Regions from separate parts of the Streptomyces sp. NPDC050448 genome, predicted to be linked through region 2. Evidence: riboswitches for the same ligand, from Rfam matches in the RefSeq annotation. Region 2 holds a riboswitch; each other region holds the start of a gene.

Region 1 (4,881 bases), on a different contig from region 2:
ATCGGAACGGGCAGCAGGTGCGCGTTCGGGCCGCCGAGGTAGCGGAAGAGCGGGAGGTCCGAGGCCTCGGACGCGGCGTGCGCGACGGCGAGGGACACGCCGAGGATGGCGTTGGCGCCGAGCGAGCCCTTGTTGTCGGTGGCGTCCAGGTCGAACATGGCCTGGTCGATCAGGCGCTGCTCGGTGGCGTCGTAGCCGACGAGCTCCGGGCCGATCTGCTCGATGACGGCGAGGACGGCCTTCTCGACACCCTTGCCCATGTAACGGTTGGGGTCACCGTCACGGAGCTCGATGGCCTCGAATGCACCGGTGGAGGCGCCGGACGGAACTGCAGCACGGCCGGTGCTGCCATCGTCGAGGCCCACCTCGACCTCGACCGTGGGGTTGCCTCGGGAGTCCAGGATTTCCCGGGCTACGACGACGTCGATGGACGGCACGAGCATCTCCTTCTGGGATGTGACGCTGGATGTGCGGTGGCGTGTCAGGCCGTGGGATGGCCTTGCCGCCTAGAGCCTAACCGGCTCCGGGCGCTCGACCGGCCGACCGCCCGGCCCCTGGGACGAAAAAGGGCCCGAATACCCGCCTTCCGGGACATAGGACTCTCGATTGCCGGCGTCTCGACCGGGGCCGCGCAGGAAAAACGCCACCGCCCGGCGCGTGGGGGCAGACGCGCCGGGCGGTGGGGATGCTGCGTGTTGCACGAGCTGCCGCGGTAGTTACCGCGGGATTCAGCTGAGCTTCAGCTTCTGACCGGGGAAGATCAGGTCGGCATCCGAGACGATGTCCTTGTTGAGCTCGAAGAGCTTCTCCCAGCCGCCCTTGACGCCGTTGGCCTCGGCGATGGTGCCCAGGGTGTCGCCGGACTTGACCTCGTACGAGCCGTTGCCGGTCTTCGGGGCCGGGGCCTCGGAGCGCTCGGAGCGGGTGGTCGGGGCCTCGGAGCGCTGCGTCTCCTTCTTCGGCTCGGTCTTCTTCGGCTGGGTCTTCTTCGTCTCGGCCTTCTGCTCCGTCTTCTTCGGGGTGTCGGTCGTACCACCACCGGTGTAGGAGGAGTTGGACAGGCCGACGCCGCAGGACGGCCACGCGCCCTTGCCCTGGCCCTTGAGGACCTTCTCGGCGATGGCTATCTGCTGCGCCTTGGAGGCCTGGTTGGCCTGGGCGGCGTACGCCTTGCCGCCGTACGCGGCCCAGGTGGAGGCCGAGAACTGCACTCCGCCGTAGTAGCCGTTGCCCGTGTTGATGGCCCAGTTGCCGCCGGACTCGCACTGCGCGACGCGGTCCCACTCGGAGACGGTCGCGGCGGAGGCGGAGCCCGCGGTCATCAGGGGCGCCGCGACGGCGACACCGGCGACGCCGGCGAGCGTGACGATGCGGGTGGTCCGCTCGATGGCGGTGGCGCGGCGGTGCTTGCCCTTGCCGGAAAGCAGCATGGAGTTCTCCTCACCGACGCCTGCGAGGTGAGCTGTCGGGTTCGGGCGGATGAGTGCCCGGCCGTGCGATGTGGCGCACGACTTAACCCCTAGCCGTTTCCGTGACCGTCTCTCAACGGCCGGTCCCGGCGCCTACCTTGGTTCCCCCGCTCCTGCCTTCGGCGCTTGACGCGACGACTGTTCCCCCCGTCCGCCGGCAGGACTCGGCGATGCGGTCGAAGAGGCCCGCGGTGGCGGGCGACTCAGAAGGTAGACAGGTCTCTCCCCGATGTTCAACGAGGAACATCGGGGAGAAACGACCCCTACTTGCGCTCTCCTTGCGGGCATTTGCGCAGGTGAGGACGGGGTTTGCGGAAGGCTTCGGGCGGGACACGCCAGTTGACCGGAAGAGACACATGTCTCACTTGCAGATAACAGACATTCAGCTCTTTTTGGGTGTCCGAAGTGTCACTATTTCTGGCTTAGATGCAGATTCTGGCCAGGCTTGATCAGATCGGCGTCATCCCCGATGACCTGCTCGTTGGCCTGGTAGAGCGCGTTCCAGCCGCCCTTGAGGCCCTTGGCAGACGCGATGGTGGCCAGGCTGTCACCCGCCTGGACGGTGTACGAGGGGGCCGACGCCGCCTCTGACACGACGGGCGCCTCGGGGGCCGGCGTACCACGGTGCTTGCCGGTGCCGGAGGTGTCCGGGATGGCGGCCGGGTCGGTGGAGGCGCCCGGGGTACCGGGGGTACCCGGGGTCGAGGGGGCGCCGGGCTTGGCCGGGTTGGCCGGAGCGGTCGGGTCCGCCGGGTGCCCGGGCGTGGTCGGGGTTCCCGGGGCCGTCGGCGCGATGGGCGTCGTCGGGGCCGTGGGGACGCCCGGGTTCACGGTCGGGTCGCCCGGGAGCACCGGGACGGACGGCGACGTGGACGGCGCATCCGGGTCGGGCATGACGGGCAGTCCGCTGTTCGGCGCGAGCGGCGCCGGCGGGAGCGTGAAGTCGGGGGCCGGGGTCGGGGTCGGGGCGCCGAAGTCCATCGCCTTGGCCCCGGTGCCGCCGCGCGGGACCGAGTCGTCGGGGCGCGAGTGGCTCGGGGCGACCGGTCCGAGCGTGCCGGGCAGGCCCGGGTCCACGCTCGCGGCGGGAGCCTGCTGGGTCAGCCCGGCCGACTCCGAGCACTGCCCCCACGCCGAGGGACCCTGGGCGCCCAGCACGCGCTCCGCGACGGCGATCTGCTGCGACCGGCTGGCGAGGTCGGGACGCTCGGCGAACGCGAGGCCGCCCGAGGCGTTCCACTGCTCCTGCGTGAACGAAAGTCCGCCGTACGACCCGCTGCCGAAGTTGGCGCTCCAGGAGCCCCCGCTCTCGCACTCGGCGACCTTGTCCCACGTGGAGGTGTCGGCCGCGCTCGCGCCGGTGGCGGCGAGCAGCGGTAGTGCCAAAGCGGAGCCAGTGACTCCGGCGGTGACGACTATCGCGGGTACCTGGCGGGGGCGTCTGTGGCGGCCGTTCCCGGAACGCATGAGCTGCACCTTTCGCATAACGGCTGGGTAACGGCAGAACCTAGCCGTCTTAGCACGATAGTCACAACTCTTGACGGGAGCTGACTTACGGTCAGGGGACGTTCAGGTGTTTCAAGGTGTGAACCGGACGGGAAGAGTGCGCAGGCCACGCATGATCAGACCCCCGCGCCAGCGAAGGTCGTTGGGCGGAACAGCGAGTTCCAGATCTGGCAGACGCGTCAGCAAAGTCGCAAGCGCCGTCTGCCCTTCAAGTCGTGCGAGCGGAGCGCCCAGGCAGTAGTGGATGCCGTGCCCGTATCCGAGGTGCTGGTTGTCCGTGCGGGAGAGGTCCAGGGTGTCCGGATCGGCGAACCGCTCGGGATCCCGGTCGGCCGCGGCGAGGACGACGAGCACCGGATCGCCGGCCGCGACGTCCTGGCCCCCGAGGGTCAGCGGCTCGGTGGCGAACCGCCAGGTGGCGAGCTCCACGGGACCGTCGTAGCGGAGCAGCTCCTCGATGCCGGTCTCCAGCAGGCCGCTCTCACCGGCGGCGAGGGAGTCCTGGAGGCGGGCGCGCTGGTCCGGGTTCATGAAGAGGGAGTGGACGCCGTTGCCGATGAGGTTCACGGTCGTCTCGAATCCGGCGAAGAGCAGGATGAAGGCCATGGCGGTGGCCTCGGCCTCCGTCAGGTGGTCGCCGTGGTCGCTCGCGCGGATCAGGTCGGAGATCAGGTCATTACCCAGATCATCCCTTTTGCGGTGGATGAGTTCACCGAGGTAGGTCCGCATCTGCTTCACGGAGCGGGCGACGCCGCCGCGCGGGCCGCCGCCGTGCCGGATCATCATCCCGGCCCAGTCGCGGAAGTCGTCCTGGTCCTCGCGCGGTACGCCGAGCATCTCGCAAATGGCGTAGATGGGGAGCGGGAAGGCGAACTCGTGGATGAGGTCCGCCTCCCCCCTGCTCGCGAACTGATCGATGAGGTGGTCGGTCAGCTCCTGCACCCGGGGAGTGAACTCGGCCACCCGGCGCGGGGTGAACGCCTTCGACACCAGCCGCCGCAGCCGGGTGTGGTCCGGCGGGTCGATGTTGAGCAGATGCGTCATCAGTTCCGCCTTGCGCTCCCCCGGGATCCCGGTCTTGCCCTTGGCGTGCGCCGGCTCCGCGTGGTGCGCCGGGTTCTTGCTGAGCCGCTGGTCCGCAAGGGCCTGGCGGGCGTCGGCGTACCGGGTGACGAGCCAGGCCTCGACCCCGCTGGGGAGCTTGGTGCGGTGCACCGGGGAGTGCTCGCGCAGCCAGGCGTACGCCGGGTACGGATCGGTCGCGAACTCCCAGTCGAACAGGGTCGGGCCCTGGGGAGGAGTGCTGTCTGCGGGGGCTCTGGAGGTCGGCTCGTGCACCCGCTGACCGTATCCCGCGCGCCGGCCGCCATCCCATATGGGTCGTTCGCCGCGGCTGTCCGTAGATCCGCCATCGCTTGACCTCGCGTTCCCCGGCCCTCCTATTTTCGGATGTGTGGATGTGAGGATCTTGAAAAGCAGCTTCGCGGTGGTGGAGAGACGGGCCGAGCACGCGGTCAAGTACTTCTACTCCCACCTCTTCTGGCACAACCCCGGGTTCCGTGGACTCTTCCCGGCCTCCGCGCAGGACATGGAACGCCAGCGCGACCGGCTCTTCGCCGCGCTGACCCACGTGGTCGCCCACTTCGAGGACGAGAACCTCCTCCCCTATCTCCACGACCTCGGCCGCGACCACCGCAAGTTCCTCGCCGGCCCCCACCACTACGCGGCCGTCGGATCCAGCCTGCTCGCCGCGCTCGCCCGGACCTCCGGCGAGGCCTGGACCCCGGGCGTGGAGAAGGTCTGGTCCGAGGCGTACCAGGTGGTCGCCGACGCCATGATGGCCGGAGCCGCCGCGAGCGAGGACCCCCCGTGGTGGGACGCCGAGATCGTGCGCCACCTCCGGTAC
Region 2 (4,881 bases):
GTTCGAGGTCGAGGGTGAGGTGGACGGAGCCGTCTTCGAAGCTGCGCTTCTGCTGGTAGCCGACGTCGGTGAACACCTTGATCATCTTGTTGTTGGCGGGCAGCACTTCGGCCGCGAACCGGCGGATGCCCCGCTCGCGGGCGACCGCGCCGATGTGTTCGAGGAGCGCGGAGGCGACCCCGCGCCCCTGGTGGGCGTCCTGGACGAGGAAGGCGACCTCGGCCTCGTCGGCGGGGGCGGACGCGGGCCGGCCGTCGGGGCCGATCCGGTCGTAGCGGACGGTGCCGATGAACTCCTCGCCGATGGTCGCCGCGAGGCCGACCCGGTCCACGTAGTCGTGGTGCGTGAAGCGGTGCACGTCCCGGTCGGAGAGCCGGGGGTAGGGCGCGAAGAACCGGTAGTACTTCGACTCGTCGGAGACCTGCTCGTAGAAGCTGACCAGTCGGCCCGCGTCCTCCGTGGTGATGGGCCTGATCCGGGCGGTGCCGCCGTCGCGCAGGACGACATCGGCCTCCCAGTGGGCCGGGTACGAGGGGTCCGACGCGGTGGTCATGCGGCGATCTTAAGGCCAGGACTGGCCGAATTGCTCCTGCGCGGCGCACGAGGCGGGCAGGGGCAAATCGGTGCAAGCTGGGGTAGGTCGTACGGCGGATGATTCGGGCCGGAGGTCGGTCGGAGCATTCGAGGCGTCGTGAGAGACTGGTCTAGACAACCGTAAGAACCTGAAGGGCATCACCATGGCAGAGCGCCGCGTCAACGTCGGCTGGGCCGAGGGCCTGCACGCTCGTCCCGCCTCGATCTTCGTCCGCGCGACGACCGCTTCCGGCGTCCCGGTGACCATCTCGAAGACCGACGGGAACCCCGTCAACGCCGCGTCCATGCTCGCGGTGCTGGGCCTGGGCGCCCAGGGCGGCGAGGAGATCGTCCTCGCGTCCGACGCCGAGGGTGCCGAGGCGGCGCTCGACCGCCTCGCGAGGCTGGTCGCCGAGGGCCTCGACGAGCTCCCCGAGACCGTCTGACCCTTCGGGTTCGCCCCCGGGCATGCGATGAAGCCGCGGCCACCGGTATTCCGGCGGCCGCGGCTTCATCGTTTTCCCACCCCGTTCGACGCCCCATTCAGGACGCGTCGGGAATTCCTGCCATCCGCGCGGGGCGACAACACGCACACCACGAATTCGGCTGCCGCCTACGGCCTCAACCACTTCCGGCATTAAGCAGCCTCCGACAGTAATACGCGGCATTTGTTAATGCGGACCGCTCGCCGTGTTTACGGCATGTTGCGAAGTCCTCACCCGCAGCCGGTGCGCCCCGGCCGCCCGGTCCGCGTGCACCGCCGTCAGCGTCCGGGCGCGCTCGGCGTCCCCGCGGGCCACCGCGTCCACGATCGCCCCGTGCTCCGCCCAGGACTCGACGGGCCGGGCCGGCGCCTCCACGGCGTACATCCAGGCGACCTTGTGCCGCATCTGCGTGAGCAGCGCGATCAGCCCGGGGCTGCCGGAAGCCTGGGCGAGGGTCTCGTGGAACCAGCCTCCCAGGGACCGCAGATCCTCCCCCTGGCCCCGCCTGGCCCGCTCCTGGCCCAGTCTGACCAGCCCGCGCAGCACCTTGAGGTGGGCCTCGGTGCGCCGGCGGGCGGCCCGGGCGGCCGCCAGCGGCTCGAGCAGCATCCGCAGCTCCAGGAGGTCGGCCGCCTCCTGCTCGGTGGGCTCGGCGACGCAGGCGCCCGCATGCCGCCGGGTGGTGACGAAGCCTTCGGACTCCAGGGTCCGCAGCGCCTCGCGGACCGGGACGCGGGAGACGCCGTACCGGCGGGCCAGCACCTCCTCGGTCAGCCTGCCGCCCGGTTCGAAGACTCCGGAGACGATGTCGTCGCGGATTGCCGTGCATACCGCGTGCGCAGGAATACGCAAGTCCGGACCTCCGCCTATTTCCGACTGCCGACGCCATTACCGCGACCGTGCTGGGATCGTACTGGGACTCTATTGCAACAAGCGATGTTTTCCGAGCGCGGACGGAAATCGCGAATGTTTACAGCCACAACGCGAAGGCCCCGGCTCGGGGAGCCGGGGCCTTCGGTGAAGTGCTGCGGGTCAGACGTCGACGCCGTGGTTGCGCAGGTAGGCGACCGGGTCGATGTCCGAGCCGTACTGGGGGCCGGTGCGGGCCTCGAAGTGCAGGTGCGGGCCGCTGGAGTTGCCGGTGGAGCCCGACAGGCCGATCTGCTGGCCCGCGGTGACCTGCTCGCCGACGGAGACGTCCAGCGAGGTCATGTGGCCGTACTGCGTGTACGTGCCGTCGTTGTGCTTGATGACGACGTTGTTGCCGTACGCGCCGCCCCAGCCGGCCTCGACCACGGTTCCGGCGCCCACCGCGTGCACCGAGGTGCCGGAGGCCGCGTGGAAGTCGATGCCGGTGTGGCTGCCGGAGGACCACATGCCGCCGCCTGCGTGCCACTGGGTGCTGATATAGGACCCGTCGACCGGGGCGACGAAGGTGTTGAGGCGCTTGCGCTCCTCCTCGCGGGCGGCGCGCTCGGCGGCCTCGCGCTCGGCCTTCACCTTCTCCTCGGCCTTCGCCTTGGCCTCGGCGGCGCGCGCCTTCGCGTCGGCCTCCGCCTTCGCCTTGGCGGCCGCGGCCTCGGCCGCGTGCTGCTGGGCCTCGGCCTGGGCCTCGATCTGGACCGGGACGTCCTCGGCCGTCACGACGGCGTTCAGGCCGGTGTCCTCCATGGAGGGCGCCTTGTCCGACGCGGCGAACGCCGGGCCTGCGAGGGAGCCGACGACACCGGTGGTGGCGAGGGCGGCTATGCCGGCGTAGCCGGCGGTCTTGCGGCTCAGACGACTGGAACCACGGTGTTTACCGGCGGCACGACTGCCAAACGCCATGAAGGGGCTGATCCTTTCCTTCCTTCTCGCCTACCGGGTTAGCTGACGGGTTCGGAGCAGGAAGGTCTCCTACGGGCCCCCTCTGACGAGGCGGTCCGATTCACCCCAGGGACGCATGTGGGTCCCCGGCTCCCCAGGCTCGCGCCTGACGGGGACTCGGCGATCGCTGCCCGGTGCCGCGGATGCGGCGCGTACAACTGACGGACAGCACGCCCGACGCTAGGCGGATCATCAGTCAATCGCCAAACAGACGCGCCTTTTTGTTGCGTACGCCACACCACATACAAGCAACCTCTCCACCAAACAGACAAAAGGGGCCCCGGTGGACAAGCCACCGGAACCCCTTGAGATGTCCGTCAGTTGGTGACGACGGTGACCTCGCCGATCCCGAGCGCCCGCACCGGCGCCTCGATCTGCGAAGCGTCGCCCACCAGGACGGTGACCAGGCGGTCCACCGGGAACGCGGCCAGGACGGCCGAAGTCGCCTCCACCGTGCCCGTTTGGGCCAGCTGCGCGTACAACCGGGCCTGGTAGTCGTCCGGGAGCTCCTGCTCGACCTGGTCGGCGAGCGTGCCGGCGACGGCCGCGGCCGTCTCGAACTTCAGCGGGGCCACGCCCACCAAGTTCTGCACCGCCACGTCCCGTTCGGCGTCGGTCAGGCCGCCCTCCGCGAGGGTGCGGAGCACCTTCCAGAGGTCGTCGAGCGCCGGGCCGGTGTTGGGGGTGTCCACGGAGCCGCTGATGGCGAGCATCGAGGCGCCCTTGCCGTCGGCGGTGGAACGCAGCACCTGGCCGAAGGCGCGCACGCCGTACGTGTAGCCCTTCTCCTCGCGCAGCACCTTGTCCAGGCGCGAGGTGAGGGTGCCGCCCAGGCAGTACGTGCCGAGCACCTGCGCCGCCCAGACCCGCTCGTGCCGGTCCGGCCCGATCCGGCCGATGAGCAGCTGCGTCTGGACCGCGCCGGGCCGGTCCACGATGACCACGCGGCCGGTGTCGTCGGCGGTCACCGGCGGCACCGGGAGCGCCTCGGCGGAGTTGCCTGTCCAGCTGCCCAGGGTGTCCGCCAGCACGGCGTCCAGGTCGATGCCGGTCAGGTCGCCGACGACCACCGCCGTGGCGGTGGCGGGGCGTACGTGGGCCTCGAAGAAGGCGCGTACGGCCGCGGAGTCGATCCGGGCGACCGTCTCCTCGGTGCCCTGGCGCGGGCGGGACATCCGCAGGGTGGACGGGAAGAGCTGCTTGGAGAGCTCCTTGGCGGCGCGGCGCTGCGGGTTGGCCAGCTCGTGCGGGATCTCGTCGAGCCGGTTGCGCACCAGCCGGTCGACCTCGCTGTCGGCGAAGGCGGGCGCGCGCAGCGCCTCGGCGACCAGGCCCAGCGCCTTGGCCAGCCGGGAGGCCGGGACCTCCAGGGAGACCCGCACGCCCGGGTGGTCGGCATGCGCGTCGAGCGTGGCGCCGCAGCGCTCGAGCTCGGCCGCGAACTCCTCGGCGGTGTGCTTGTCGGTGCCCTCGGACAGCGCGCGGGCCATGATGGTCGCCACGCCGTCCAGGCCCTGGGGCTCGGCGTCCAGCGGGGCGGCCAGGTTGACCTCGACGGCGACGACCTGCTGGCCCGGCCGGTGGCAGCGCAGCACGGTCAGGCCGTTGGGCAGCGAGCCGCGCTCCGGGGCAGGGAAGGCCCACGGCCGGGCCTGGCCGGCCTGCGGCTGCGGGTGGAAGGTCATCGTGACGGCTGCGGTGTCGCTCACTGCTCCGCCCCCTCGTTCTCGTCGTTCTCGTCGGCCTCTGCCGGAAGCGGCTCGTACACCAGCACCGCGCGGTTGTCGGGGCGCAGTCGGGCCGCGGCCACGGCCTGCACCTCCTCGGCGGTGATGTCGAGGACCCGCTGGACGGCGCTGAGCGCCAGCTGCGGGTCGCCGAACAGCACGGCGAAGCGGCACAGTTCGTCGGCCCGGCCGGCCACCGTGCTCAGCCGGTCCAGCCACTCGCGCTCCAG
Region 3 (4,881 bases), on a different contig from region 2:
CGCTGTACGTCGCCACCTTGCCCCGCAGGTGCTTGAGGACCGGTACGCCACGGGTGTCGAAGCCGGTGGTGATCATGACGTGGCCGACGGCTCCGGTGAGGTCGGCGACGGCCGCCTCGAACCGCTCCGCCACGTCGTCCGGGTCGCTGCCGGGCCGGATGATGTCGTTGCCGCCGGCGCAGAAGCTCACCAGGTCCGGCGCGAGTTCCTTGGCCCGGGGGACCTGTTCGGCCACGATCTGGTCGAGGAGGCGCCCCCGCACGGCCAGGTTCGCGTACCGGAATTCGTGTTCCTCGCGCTGATCGGCCAGGAGTACGGCGAGCCGGTCCGCCCAGCCGAGAAAGGTGTCCCCGGGCCCCGGGTCCCCCACACCCTCGGTGAAGCTGTCCCCGATCGCCGCGTACGAGCCGATGGTCTTGAGTGTCGTCGTCGCTGCCACGGGACCCCATACTTCACCCCGGTACGTGACCTACGCCACCGTAGGCAGGGGTTGACGGGCCGTGATCTATACCACCCGGTCGGTTCGGAATAACAAGGCGTGAGGCCGGGACCCCCCTCGGGTCCCGGCCTCACGTGTCCGGTTGCCTCTCTCCGACGGCGGGAGCCGTCAGATGCTCACGCCCTTGGAGCGGAGGTAGGCCAGCGGGTCGATGTCCGAGCCGTAGGACGGCCCGGTGCGGATCTCGAAGTGCAGGTGCGGGCCGGTCGAGTTGCCGGTGGAGCCGGAGAGGCCGATGGTCTGGCCGGCGGTGACGCTCTGGCCGACCGAGACGGAGAGCTGGGACAGGTGGCCGTACTGGGAGTACTTGCCGTCCGCGTGCCGGATGACGACCTCGTTGCCGTACGCGCCGCCCCAGCCGGCCGAGACCACGGTGCCCGCACCGACGGCCCGGACGGTGGTGCCGGAGCTCGCGATGAAGTCGACACCGGTGTGGTAGCCGCTGGCCCACATGGCGCCGGGGGTCTTGTACTGGGTGGAGATCCCGCCGCCGCCGGCGACGGGGGCGACGAAGCCGGCGGCGCTGACCGTGCCGGCGGCGGACTGGGCGGCGCTCTTCTTGGCGGGCGCGGGCGCGGGGGCGGCCGGAGCCGGCGCGGACTCCGCGGCCGGGGCCGCCTCGCCCTTCGCACCGAGGGTCAGCTTCAGCCCGGGGTGGATCAGCGAGGGGTTGGTGCCGACGGCCTCGCGGTTGTCGGCGTACAGCTGCTGCCAGCCGCCGGAGAGGTGGCGGTCCTGAGCGATCTTGGAGAGGTAGTCGCCCGGCACGACGGTGTAGACGGCCGGAGCGCCCTGCGCCGCAGCGGCGGGCACGGCCCGCAGCGCCGCCGGAGCCTGCGGGGCCCGCACGGGAGCCGCGGCGGGAGCCGCCGTCGGGGCGGCGGCCGCGTGGGCGCCGGCGGCACCCAGCAGAGGCAGCGCGAGGGCCGCACCACCGGTGCCTGCGACGGCGAAACCGCGCGCCATGGAACGGGACTTGGGACGGCGGTGCTTACCCTTTGCAGGCATGGCGAATTCCTCTCCGTCGCCTGCGAGGTGAGCTGTCGGGTTCGGACTGGAGATGTCCGGCCGCACATGAACGGACCATGTACGGCTTCACCCCGAGCTGCGCCGATACAAAGATCGGAAAACAGCGGCTTACCTGGTTCCCCCGCTCCTGCCGCGCGCGTCAATAGTCGGGTGCGGTTTCCGGACGGCGGCAGGATTCGGCGGTCCATCCGGATCGATCGCGAAGGTAATCCAGCCCGGCCGCACGGAACAAGCCATGAATTTCCTGACGGATTCACAGGGCGGGGAGTTCGGCGGAATTCCGGTCACCCTCCGTCCATACCCCGCCGCCAACAACCGCCCCGGCCGGGCCATTCGACTTTGACGATCAGGCACTCACGGTCACCGTATGATCTGGCTCACGGGGCTGCGCCCGATCTCGCCTCCGGTGATGGCAAGTTGGTCTCAAGTAGCGTAATTCGGACATCCCACGACGATGCGGAGGAGTTCCCGTGACCCAGCAGATACCCCAGCCCCCGCGGACGGAGCCCATGCCCGAGCCGGAGCTGGCCGGAGTGCGCAACTTCCGCGACGTGGGCGGCCTCCCCGCCACCGACGGGCGGAGGGTCAAGCCGGGACGACTGTTCCGTAGCGGACATCTGGCACATGCCACCGAAACCGATGCAGAATTCCTCGCATCGCTCGGCCTCCACACGATTTTCGACTTCCGCAACGGCGCCGACCATGCCGTGGAGGGACTCGACGTCGAGCTCCCCGGCGTCCGGAACGTCAACATCCCGCTGTCGGATCCGGCCGACGGCAAGGAATTCTGGACGATGGTCCGCAACGGCGGCCTCGAGCAGCTCCGCGGAATCCTGGGCGACGGAAAGGGCGCCGCCCGGATGGCCCACTCGTACCGCTCGATGGTCAGGCACCGCACCACCGAACACAGCCGGGTCGTGCACGCCCTCGCCGAGGACAGCCTTCCGGCGCTCATGCACTGCGCGGCCGGCAAGGACCGGGCCGGCCTGTCGATCGCCGTCACCCTGCTCGCGCTGGGTGTCGAGCGCGAGGCGATCGTGGCGGACTACCTGGAGTCCAACGCCCCGCACCGCCGGTACCGGGTGCGCCGCGGCAGCGACGCCCCCGAGGCCCACTCCCCCGAGGTGATGGAGCTGCTCGCCCCGCTCTTCGACGCCCGCGCCGAGTACCTGACGGCGGCCTTCGACGCCATCGACGAGCACTGGGGCGGTGTCGAGCGGTACCTGGCCGAGGGCCTCGGGCTCACGCCCGAGACCCTCGGCCGGCTGCGGGACCGGCTGCTCGACCGGTAATCCGGCCGAGCGGCGGAGCAGGCCGTCAGCCGCCGCCGACGGCCTGCTTCACCAGCGTCCTGCCGAAGTCCCACATCAGCCCGCCGCCGCCGTGCGCCTCGTCCATGACCTCGCGGAAGGCGCCGACGAACCGGTCGACGTCCCGCTCGTCCACGATCAGCGGCGGGATGAGCTTGATGACCTCCAGATGATCACCGGACACCTGTGTCAGGATCCGGTGCTTCTGCAGCAGCGGAACCACGACCATCTGGGCGAAGAGCCCCTTGCGGGCCGCCTGGAGCATGGCCCACCGGCTGCGCAGCCCCAGCGAGGACGGCCGCCCGAACTCGATGCCGATCATCAGGCCGCGCCCCCGTACCTCGTGGAGCAGCTCGTACTCGTCCACGAGCGCCGCGAGCCGCCCGCGCAGCAGGTCGCCCATCGCGCGGGCGTTCGCGACCACCGACTCGTCCTCCATGACGCAGAGCACCGCCAGCCCGGCCGCCATCGCCTGCGCGTTGGATCCGAAACTGGCGGAGTGCACCAGCACGCGGTCCATGGACGAGTAGACCTTCTTGAAGATCCAGTCCTTGCCCAGGGTCGCGCCGACGGGCACATAGCCGCCCGACAGGGCCTTGGCCACACACACCAGATCCGGCTCCACGCCCGGCTCGTGCTGGTACGCGTAGAAATCCCCGGTCCGGCCGAGGCCCGTCTGCACCTCGTCCGCGATCAGCAGCGCCTTGTGCCGGTGCAGCAGCTCCTGCGCCGCGAGCAGGAACCCGGGCGGGGCCGCGAGCACGCCCTTGCCCTGGACCGGCTCGACGACGAAGGCGGCGACGTCGCCCCGCTTCAGTTCCCGCTCCAGGGCGGCCAGGTCCCCGAGGGCGATCTTCGTATCGGGCAACAGCGGCGCGAAGCCGTCCCGGAAGCCGCCCTCCCCGTTGACCGAGAGCGAGCCCGTGGTCAGCCCGTGGAAGGCGTGGTCGCAGTAGAGGACCCTGGGCCGCCCGGTGGCGTACCGGGCGAACTTCAGGGCGGTCTCCACGGCCTCGGTGCCGCTGTTGCCGAAGAAGACCCGGTCCAGGTGCGGGCTGTACGAGAGCAGCTTCTCCGCCAGCAGCCCGGGCAGCGGCTGGCAGTCGAACCGGGTCAGATCGGCGAGCTGGGCGTCCAGGACGTCGTGCAGGGCCTGGCGGACCACCGGGTGGTGCCGGCCCAGGCCCATCACTCCGAACCCGGCCAGCATGTCCAGGTAGTCGTTGCCGTCGGCGTCCCAGAAGTGCGCGCCCTCGGCCCGTACGTAGACCTTGTCGAAGCCGATCGTGTGCAGCATCCGCGGCAGCTGGTGGTTGAGGTGCCGCGCGTGCAGCTCGTACCGCTCCGCGCCGCGCTCGGCCAGCAGGGCGCCGAGGTCGAAGCCCTTGCCCCCTCCCGACGCGGGCGTCATGCCGACTTGTCCCGGTTGCCGCCGAGGGTCTCGCGGGCCGCGCGCAGGGACTCCTTGAGGGAGCCCATGGTGGCGAGGACGGCGGTGGGCTCGTAGCCGCAGTGCGCCATGCAATTCGCGCAGCGCGGGTCCTTTCCGCGGCCGTACTTGCTCCAGTCGGTTTCCTCGATCAGCTCCCGGTACGTCGGCACGTAGCCGTCGCTCATCAGATAGCAGGGGCGCTGCCAGCCGAAGAGGGAGTAATTGGGAATGGCCCAGGCGGTGCAGGGGAAATCTGCCTTGCCCTCCAGGAAGTCGAGGAAGAGCGGGGAGTGGTTGAGCCGCCAGCGCCCCCGGTTTCCGCCCGCGAAGGCCTTCTTGAAGAGTTCCCTGGTCTGTTCGACGCCGAGGAAGTGCTCCTGGTCGGGGGCCTTTTCGTAGGCGTAGGCGGGAGAGATCATCATTTCGTCGACCTTGAGGTCGTCATTGAGGTAGTTGAGCACCTCGATGATCGTCTGCGGGGTGTCGGTGTTGAAGAAGGTGGAGTTGGTGGTGACCCGGAACCCGCGCTTCTTCGCGTCCTTGATGGCGGCGACCGCCTCGTCGAAGACGCCTTCCTTGGCCACCGACTCGTCGTGCCGCTCGCGCAGCCC

The links. A riboswitch is a leader RNA that binds a small molecule or an ion and turns the genes downstream of it on or off. The one in region 2 is predicted to bind cyclic di-AMP.
Positions count from the first base shown of each region.
Region 1: it holds a riboswitch for cyclic di-AMP, as region 2 does, so the genes downstream of both, AB0I68_RS28150 (transglycosylase family protein) here and AB0I68_RS23385 (M23 family metallopeptidase) in region 2, are expected to answer to the same signal.
Region 3: it holds a riboswitch for cyclic di-AMP, as region 2 does, so the genes downstream of both, AB0I68_RS08020 (LysM peptidoglycan-binding domain-containing M23 family metallopeptidase) here and AB0I68_RS23385 (M23 family metallopeptidase) in region 2, are expected to answer to the same signal.

Region 1 covers NZ_JBFAJR010000029.1:5,127-10,007, reverse strand. Annotated here, with positions in the region: gene eno (phosphopyruvate hydratase) at 1-443, opposite strand, end outside; gene AB0I68_RS28150 (transglycosylase family protein) at 729-1,430, opposite strand; cyclic di-AMP (ydaO/yuaA leader) riboswitch at 1,433-1,604, opposite strand; gene AB0I68_RS28145 (transglycosylase family protein) at 1,881-2,936, opposite strand; gene AB0I68_RS28140 (cytochrome P450) at 3,048-4,313, opposite strand; gene AB0I68_RS28135 (globin domain-containing protein) at 4,462-4,881, shown strand, end outside.
Region 2 covers NZ_JBFAJR010000020.1:126,721-131,601, reverse strand. Annotated here, with positions in the region: gene AB0I68_RS23400 (GNAT family N-acetyltransferase) at 1-553, opposite strand, end outside; gene AB0I68_RS23395 (HPr family phosphocarrier protein) at 738-1,019, shown strand; gene AB0I68_RS23390 (GntR family transcriptional regulator) at 1,245-1,910, opposite strand; gene AB0I68_RS23385 (M23 family metallopeptidase) at 2,091-2,885, opposite strand; cyclic di-AMP (ydaO/yuaA leader) riboswitch at 2,899-3,057, opposite strand; gene AB0I68_RS23380 (pitrilysin family protein) at 3,242-4,609, opposite strand; gene AB0I68_RS23375 (pitrilysin family protein) at 4,630-4,881, opposite strand, start outside.
Region 3 covers NZ_JBFAJR010000004.1:279,601-284,481, forward strand. Annotated here, with positions in the region: gene AB0I68_RS08015 (SGNH/GDSL hydrolase family protein) at 1-439, opposite strand, end outside; gene AB0I68_RS08020 (LysM peptidoglycan-binding domain-containing M23 family metallopeptidase) at 608-1,507, opposite strand; cyclic di-AMP (ydaO/yuaA leader) riboswitch at 1,512-1,720, opposite strand; gene AB0I68_RS08025 (tyrosine-protein phosphatase) at 2,038-2,820, shown strand; gene AB0I68_RS08030 (aspartate aminotransferase family protein) at 2,846-4,249, opposite strand; gene hpnH (adenosyl-hopene transferase HpnH) at 4,246-4,881, opposite strand, start outside.